2 regions of the Gluconobacter sp. P5E10 genome follow, and region 1 is predicted to be linked to the other one. Evidence: riboswitches for the same ligand, from Rfam matches in the RefSeq annotation. Region 1 holds a riboswitch; the other holds the start of a gene.
The links. Region 1 has a riboswitch for cobalamin ahead of KP707_RS10115 (DUF1636 domain-containing protein). Riboswitches for the same ligand answer to the same signal wherever they lie in the genome.
Positions count from the first base shown of each region.

Region 2: another riboswitch for cobalamin. It lies ahead of metE (5-methyltetrahydropteroyltriglutamate--homocysteine S-methyltransferase); the one in region 1 lies ahead of KP707_RS10115 (DUF1636 domain-containing protein).

Region 1 is NZ_JACRVZ010000004.1:302,968-307,381, reverse strand. It holds gene cobS (adenosylcobinamide-GDP ribazoletransferase) at 1-175, opposite strand, end outside; gene cobT (nicotinate-nucleotide--dimethylbenzimidazole phosphoribosyltransferase) at 172-1,215, opposite strand; gene cobU (bifunctional adenosylcobinamide kinase/adenosylcobinamide-phosphate guanylyltransferase) at 1,261-1,821, shown strand; cobalamin riboswitch at 1,859-2,097, shown strand; gene KP707_RS10115 (DUF1636 domain-containing protein) at 2,218-2,631, shown strand; gene cobW (cobalamin biosynthesis protein CobW) at 2,628-3,680, shown strand; gene cobN (cobaltochelatase subunit CobN) at 3,685-4,414, shown strand, end outside.
Region 2 is NZ_JACRVZ010000001.1:174,093-178,506, reverse strand. It holds gene metF (methylenetetrahydrofolate reductase [NAD(P)H]) at 1-851, opposite strand, end outside; gene KP707_RS00695 (metalloregulator ArsR/SmtB family transcription factor) at 881-1,807, opposite strand; cobalamin riboswitch at 1,875-2,079, shown strand; gene metE (5-methyltetrahydropteroyltriglutamate--homocysteine S-methyltransferase) at 2,195-4,414, shown strand, end outside.

The sequences.
Region 1 (4,414 bases):
GCAAGAACACTGATGCGCTGAGAATACCGATAAGCGCGCCAACCAGGGGCCAGCACCAGACAGACCGCGCCAGAGACCAGTCCTGTCCGCTGACGCGCAGCCATCCCAAGGGAAGGCGGGTCAGCAGGCCCGCACCACAGGCAATGTCTTCTCGAATGGTGCGCCAAAGCCTCATTGAATGGAGACGTCTGATTGGGAAACAGCAGCCTCAGCGAACGTCGCCATACCGTTGTGGCAGGCCAATGCCGCTCTGAGGACGGGAATGGCAACGGCAGACCCAGATCCCTCTCCAAGGCGCAAGCCTAGGTCCAGTATTGGTTTCAGCCTGAGGGCATCTGCCAGCTTTCGGTGACCAGCCTCAGCGGAACAATGCGAGAGCTGTGTGTGGTCGAGTGCTGAGGCAGTCAGTTTGATCAATGGCAGCACGGCTGCGGTACAGACGAAGCCGTCAAGCAGAACCGGGATACGATGGTGTCTGGCGGCCAGAACACTTCCCAGTATGGCGGCCAGTTCGTAACCACCCAGACAACGTGCGGCATGCAAGGGGTCGTTAAGTGACGCCGCGTGCAGACACAGGGCCTCATCAATAACAGAAGCCTTGAGGTTGACGCCCGCCTGATCGAGACCCGTTCCACGTCCTGCCCAGTCCGCGCCTGTGCCCCCCAGAAGCGCTGCGCAAAGTGCGGCGGAGGGGGTTGTGTTGCCAATACCCATTTCGCCTGGGCAAAACAGATCCAGCGCGGGGGATACGGCGGTGTATCCGACCGAGACCGCATCAAGGAATTCGTCTTCGCCCATAGCTGGGGTCGCGGTAAAATCTGCTGTGGCCATTAGATTTCGGACGGGCACAACAGTAAGGTTCGCACCAGCATTCCGGGCAAGCTGATTGATTGCTGCGCCGCCACGCTGGAAATTCGACACCATTTGGGCCGTAACATCCGAAGGCCACGGAGATACCCCCCGGCGGACCACACCATGATTTCCTGCAAAAATCGTTATCTGAACGTGTTCTAGCGTTGGTTTCTGATGGCCTTGCCATTCACCGAGCCAAATGGACAGCTCTTCCAACCGCCCGAGGCTGCCGGGAGGTTTGGTCAGAGTTGCGTCTCGCTCCGCTATCAGGGCGGCGACTTTTGGGTCGGGGTCTGGAAGTGACAGGCAGGCAGTGCGAAGTTCTGCCATGCTGGCGAAAGGGGGCTGACAGGACGAGGGCATGATGTGCGGTGGCATGACAGGTCTTTTGTGCTGTTATCAGGGACCATGCAAGAAGAAGGCGCAGGAGACATTGTGGCACAGACCATCACGCAAACAGGACTACCGGATGTGTCACTGGTCCTCGGGGGCGCCAGGTCAGGAAAAAGCGGGATCGCTGAGGCACTCATCACTGCCCTTCCGGCCCCTTGGGTTTACCTCGCGACCGGTCGGGCTTTTGATGAAGAAATGCAGGCCAGGATAGATTTGCACCGTACCACCCGTGGGAACAAAGGCTGGCGTACAGTTGAAGAGCCGTTTGATATCGCTGGTGTTTTACAGGTCGAGCAGGGTGCGCCGGTTCTGGTTGATTGCCTGACTTTGTGGCTGACAAATCTCATTCTGGAAGATCGTAATGTACACGCCGCGACGAAAGATCTTCTCGAGGCGTTGCAAACACGGAAAGGCCGGACCGTTCTTGTGGGTAACGAGGTAGGGCTCGGAATTGTCCCGGACAATGCCCTGGCTCGTCGTTTCCGCGATGAAGCGGGCCTTCTTCATCAGAAGATCGCCGCAGTCGCCGGAGAAGTGCTGTTTGTGGCGGCGGGTTTGTCTTTGAAAATGAAATGAGCCCATTTCCCGGGCTTTGACACGCTTTCATCCCAGAGATAGGAGAGGGTTTGATGGTTCCTCTGAGAGGAGGATGAAAAGGGAAGCTGGTGCGGCCTTAGAATTAGGTCAAACCCGGCACTGCCCCCGCAACTGTGGACGGTTTTCTGTCCTGCCAGTCTTTCTTTCAGGAAAGGCAGCCACTGGATTTCGATCTGGGAAGGCCCGGTGGGAGAGGAGGTGCTAATGGCGCCTCAGCCGTGAGTCAGGAGACCTGCCATCTGAGCCAAGTGTCATGATCCGGCGGGGTGCCCGGAGTGTGAGGGCGCGCCATCATGTGCGTGTCACTTTCGCGATTGCGAAGGCCTTTCATCGCGCCTTTTGTTATGCCGTTGTGGCTGCAAGAGAGACGAAACCATGGCAGATACCCTGCCTTATCCTGAAACGGGCCAATCATCCGTTTCGCCAGTTTTCCACGTCTGTGTGACGTGTCGTCGCGGTCTACCGGTTGGGAATGACCCTGTTCGGGGGCGACAGCTCTACGATGCCTTGCTTGACCAGGCTGCTGAAGGTGATTTCAGCGTCCAGCCCGTTGAATGTATGGCAGCCTGTAGCCGAGGCTGTATTGCCACGCTTTCCATGCCGGAAAAATGGACTTTTGTTCTAGGTGAACTTGGTCCGGAAAAGCTGTCGGACCTGCTGGCTTACCTTAAGCTTTACCGGGCATCGAAAACCGGAACAGTGATGCCGTCAAAGCGACCTGCATCGCTTTCTGATATGGTTATCGCCCGTCTTCCATCTTCATTGTCTGCTTCACAGGAACTTTCATGATGTCCCAGACTGTTTCAGGCTCCGGTCGCAAGATTCCGGTTACGATCATCACAGGTTTTCTGGGGGCAGGGAAAACAACCCTTCTGCGAAATCTTCTCGCACAGGCTGATGGGCGCCGTATTGCAATCGTCGTGAACGAGTTCGGTTCGCTTGGGATCGACGGTGAAATCCTGCGGTCCTGCGGGATCGAAGGATGTGCTGACGAGGATATCGTCGAACTCACCAACGGATGCCTCTGCTGCACGGTTGCAGACGACTTCATTCCAACCATGGAGGCTCTGATTGATCGCCCTGATCCGCCAGAGCACATCGTGATCGAGACATCTGGCCTTGCGCTGCCCAAGCCTCTTCTCAAGGCATTCAGCTGGCCCGGGATCCGTACCCGCATGACCGTTGATGGTGTGATTACGCTTGTGGACGCACCTGCTGTCGCCGCGGGTCGCTTTGCCGACGATCCGGAAGCTGTTGCTGCACAGCAGGCTGCTGACCCTTCTCTGGATCATGATAATCCGTTGGCTGAAGTCTATGAAGATCAGTTGAATGCGGCAGATCTGATTGTTCTGAACAAGACTGATCTTCTGGATGAAGCCGGGATTGATGCGGTTGAAAAGGGCATTAACGAGGCCGTGCCGCGGAAAGTTATTACGCTGCGCGCAGTAGAGGGACGACTGGACCCCGCTGTTCTGCTGGGAATTGGTGCCGGTGCCGAAGACGACCTTCAGGCGCGCCCGTCCAACCATGATGGCGCAGATGATCACGAACATGATGACTTCGAGAGTTTCGTCGTAGTCCTTCCGGAGCAGAAGAGTGCTGAAGCGTTGCTCAAACGCCTGAGCGAGGTTGCGGGGCAATTCGATATCCTCCGCATGAAAGGCTTTGCAGCGGTGCAGGGTAAAAAATTGCGGTTGGCCGTGCAGGGTGTCGGGACCCGTTTCCGTCATGAATTTGATGTACCTCTCGCAGATGCCGGTCGCGACGGGCGCCTTGTCGTAATTGGCCAGACAGGCCTGGATCGCGCAGCCATCGAAGCCGCATTGCTGGCGGACTGACCTGATGCATCTGCTTGTCCGGGAACGACACGGAATAGACGATCAGGACGTGGCCGAGGATCTCGGTCATGCGCCTGCTGACGTCGTGTTTCTGTCCTTCTCGGATAGCGATCTTCTGGCGCTTGAGCGGGCCTATTCCCGTTTGAATGAGCAGGCCCCGACCGGCGCAGGTTTTTCGCTGCGACTGGTCAGTCTTGCTCGCCTCAGACACCCCATGTCGGTCGATTTATACGTTGAGCAGACCATAGCATCGTCCCGATGCGTCATCGCACGGCTTCTGGGTGGCGTGGATTACTGGCGATATGGGGCGGAAGAACTCCGGAATTTTTGTAGCAGGAACAGCATTCCACTGGCTCTGTTGCCCGGAGATGCCCGTCAGGATGCACGGCTTGAAGAGTGGACCAGCGTCGAAGCAGAAAACCATTCCAGACTTACGGGGTTTCTGAGGGAAGGTGGTCCTGAGAATGCGCGTCGCGCCCTTTTGCTCATGGCTCATCTGGCCGGATATGGAGATGACGTTTCAGGGCAACCCGCGGCGCTCCCCCCGGCTGGAATTTATCGCCAGACGACTGCGGATTTTCCTTTAAGAGCCACAATCGTTTTCTACCGCGTTCACCTTCTGGCTGCCGATACAGCAGCGATTGACAGTCTTGCCGATGAACTGGAAAAGTCCGGGGTCGCGACAGATGTTCTATATGTCGCATCGCTGAAGAACCCGGATGTTGCCGAGTGGA
Region 2 (4,414 bases), on a different contig from region 1:
CCAAGAAGGCGGCAAAGGGCTGATGCTGTATCTGCATGATTCAACGTATAGAAATGGAATTGCTTCACCCCTTCAGCTTTCAGTGTCTGACAAAGCCGGTCTGCAATCGTAGCCGCGACAAACGCCCGTGCCTGGGGCGTTTCATCCAGCCCCTCAAACAGGTCGCGCATCCACTTCGGCACGTTTGCACCACACATATCGGCAAACTTCCAGGCCTGCGCAGCACTTCCAACCGGAAGAATACCCGGCACGATCGGCCGCTCGATTCCAATGGCCACAGCACGGTCCCGGAAGCGTAGAAATGTGTCTGCTTCGAAGAAGAACTGCGTCAAAGCCCGGTCCGCACCCGCATCAATCTTCGCGCGCAGATGCTCCAGATCCGACTGCGGGCTAAGCGCGGCAGGATGCGTTTCCGGATATGCCGCAACGGAGATTTCGAACGGTGCAATCTCCTTCAATCCGTGCACCAGATCCACAGCCCCCGCGTAGCCTTCCGGGTGAGGCTCATAGACGCCCCCGGCTGACGGCGGCGGATCACCACGCAGGGCCACAATGTGCTTCACACCAGCGTCCCAGTACGCCTGCGCCACGGCATTGACGTCTTCTTTGGAGGCCCCCACGCAGGTCAGATGCCCAGCCGTTGGCGCGCCAGTTTCCCGAACCATGTCTTTCAGCGTGGCCAGGGTGCGGTCCCGTGTTGACCCACCTGCCCCATACGTCACGGACATAAACTGCGGACCAAAAGCAGCTAGCGTTTTTGCGTTTTCCAGCAGCGTGGCGGCTGCCTTTTCCGACTTTGCAGGGAAAAACTCGAACGAAATTGCGGGCAGAGGCCCTTTCTGTGCGGGCATCACGCCAGCTCCTTATTCAATAATTCAGCTTAGTTGGGGCGTTGGCCGAGCCAGAGTTTCACAGTCAGCTCGCCTTCAAGAGCCACTGGTTCTGCGGGAACCAGACCGGCAGCGCGAAACCACGTCGCCATCTGCGCGTCGGTAAATCCAAGCCGAACATGCGCATCCCGTGTGCGAAGTTCTTCCCGATTATGGGAAGCAAAATCGATAATCAGCAATCGACCGTTGGCATCCAGAATCCGCGCGGCTTCCGCAATTACAGCAGCCGGATGCTGTGCATAGTGCAGAACCTGATGCATGACGGCGACATCGGCTGAATGCTCCGGCAACGGAAGGGCCTGAAAGTCCCCCTGCCGCAGATCAGCCTGCTCCAGACCAGCTTCCGCCAGCTTGGTCCGCGCCAATCGCAGCATGGAGGGACTGCGATCAAACCCGATGACTGTCTGGGCGCCGCTTCCCAGCAATTCCATCATACGACCGGTTCCAGTGCCTATATCCACAAGGCGGCCGACCGGAGATGCTGAGAGCGTCTTTACGATCGCTGCTTCGACCTCCTGTTCGGACACATGCAAGGAACGCAATGCGTCCCATTCTGCCGCGTGGGTTTCAAACCAGTCTTCCGCCGCGAGCGCACGAACATCTCGAATGGCCTGCAAGCGAATACGATCCGCACGGATTTCCGCCGGTTCCCGCGCAGTCCATCGATCCAACGCCATAAAGACAGGCTCTAGAAGATCCGGAACGCCCAAAGTCAAAAAGACCCAACTTCCTTCCTTGCGGCGCTCAATCAATCCCGCATCTGCCAGGATCTTCACATGCCGTGACACGCGGGGCTGACTTTGCCCAAGCACCTGCGCCACCTCGCCGATGGACAGTTCCATCTCGCGCAGAAGGGCCAGAATCCGCAGACGGGTCATGTCTGCCAGTGCCTGGAAAATGATGAGGGCCTGTTCCATACGGATTTACATATAAGGAGTTCTTTATATGAGCAAGAGCTATTGACTCTTTTTCAGAACATGCGGCAGTCATAAGGCTTGTCATGGTTCCATGTCGGATGTTCACGCATCCGGCGTGGCTAAGAGGGAAGCCGATGCAAAGCCGGCGCTGCCCCCGCAACTGTCAGCGGCGAGTGCCGATTCCATACAGGCCACTGGATGAAAGTCCGGGAAGGCGGAATCAGCGCGAAGACCCGTAAGCCAGGAGACCTGCCACGGCACATAACATCCTCCGGCGGGGCGTTCCGGACGGGTCACGCATGTCTCCACGCCGCACATTTCCTGTTCGGGGCGTGAACGATCCTGCATGCCCTGCGAGCGCACTGCCACGAACCTGTCGAGGCTTTCATGACCGTCCGCGTCGCAACTCTGGGCTTTCCGCGTATCGGCACCCGCCGTGAACTGAAAACCGCTCTTGAACAGTACTGGGCGGGGAATTCTTCCGCCGATGATCTGCTTTCCACAGCCGCTTCCCTTCGGGCGTCAGCCTGGCAGCGCCAGAAAGACCTCGGCGCAGAGATCATCCCTTCCAACGATTTTTCGCTTTACGATCATGTGCTGGATACATCCGCAATGGTCGGTGCTGTTCCTGCCATTTACGGCAACGTGCAGGGCAAGGTGGACTTGGGAACCTACTTCGCCATGGCGCGCGGCTCCCAAACGACATCCGAAGAGTGTGGCTGCGGGCATGCTCATGACACCCCTCAGGATGTCCCTGCCGCCGAAATGACCAAGTGGTTTGACACGAACTACCATTACCTTGTTCCGCAATTCACAGCAGACCAGACGTTCCGCCTCGCCTCCACAAAAGTGGTGGATGAATATCGTGAAGCCAAGGCGCTTGGGATTGAGACACGCCCTGTTCTGCTCGGCCCTGTCAGTTTCCTGCTTCTGGGAAAATGTGACGGCCCGGCGTTTGATTGCCTTGATCTGCTCCCTACCTTGCTGCCCGTTTATGAACGGGTTCTAAACGCCCTCCGAGCAGAAGGCGCAGATTGGGTTCAGATTGACGAGCCGTGTCTTGTTCTGGATCTGCCGGGAAATGCTGCTACAGCTTTCAAAACGACCTACAATATTTTGACAGCAGCTGTTCCAGACCTGAAACTGATGCTCGCGACGTATTTCGGTGTGCTCGGAGACAATCAGGACATCGCCCTAAGCCTGCCAGTTCACGGCCTGCATGTGGATCTTGTCCGCGCTCCCGACCAGCTTGCATCCATTCTGGAAAAAGCACGACCTGACCTGTTGCTATCTCTGGGCGTAGTGGATGGGCGGAATATCTGGAAGGCCGACCTGAACGCGCTTCTGGACCATCTTGAACCGCTGGCGCGCCAGCGTGACCTGATCCTTGCTCCGTCCTGCTCTCTCCTCCACACACCCATTGATCTGGAACGGGAGACAGATCTGGACGCAGATGTGAAATCGTGGCTCGCATTCGCCGTTCAGAAAATCGAGGAGTTGCACACACTGGCGCGCGCCCTGAATGAAGGCCGGGACGTCGTGCAAGCAACTCTGGCCGAAAACGCTGCGGCTCTTCGGACGCGCCGCTCTTCTGTAAAAATCAACGATCCTGCCGTTCAGGCACGCTCTGCGGATCGCAATCCAGCTCTCGCCCAGCGCCATTCACCCTTCCCCGCGCGCCGTCCGTTGCAACAGGCCAAACTCAAGCTGCCTTTGTATCCGACGACGACAATCGGTTCCTTCCCCCAGACACCTGAAGTCCGCAAAGCCCGTGCGGATCATGCACGAGGAGAGCTCTCTTCTGAGGCTTACGAAGTCTTCCTGCGGGAAGAAACCGCCCGGACTATCCGCTGGCAGGAAGAAATTGATCTTGATGTGCTGGTGCATGGCGAGTTCGAGCGCAATGACATGGTGCAATATTTCGGGGAGCAGCTTTCCGGCTTTGCGTTCACGAAGCACGCCTGGGTGCAGTCCTACGGGTCTCGCTATGTCCGGCCCCCCATCATTTTCGGAGATGTGTCACGCCCAAAAGCCATGACGGTTGAATGGTGGGAATATGCCCAGTCCATCACCAGCCGCCCGATGAAAGGTATGCTGACGGGACCTGTCACGATCCTGAACTGGTCTTTCGTGCGAGACGATCAACCGCGTTCGGAAACGTGCCGACAGATCGCTTTCGCGATCCGGGATGAAGTGTGTGATCTGGAAAAAGCTGGATGCGGCATTATCCAGATTGACGAAGCCGCCTTGCGTGAAGGCCTGCCGCTCCGTCGCGCAGACTGGCAATCCTATCTGGACTGGGCCGTAGAAAGTTTCCGTATTTCAGCCTCAGGTGTGCAGGACGCCACGCAGATCCATACCCATATGTGCTACTCGGAATTCAACGATATCATTGCCGCCATTGGCGCAATGGATGCGGATGTGATTTCGATTGAAACCGCCCGCTCCCGCATGGAACTACTCGATGCGTTCGCAGCTTATCGCTACCCTGCGGAAATCGGGCCGGGCGTTTACGATATCCATTCCCCGCGCGTGCCGTCTGTTGAGGAAATGGTGGACCTGCTTCGGGCTGCCAGCAAAACCATCAGCCCGGATGCCCTCTGGGTC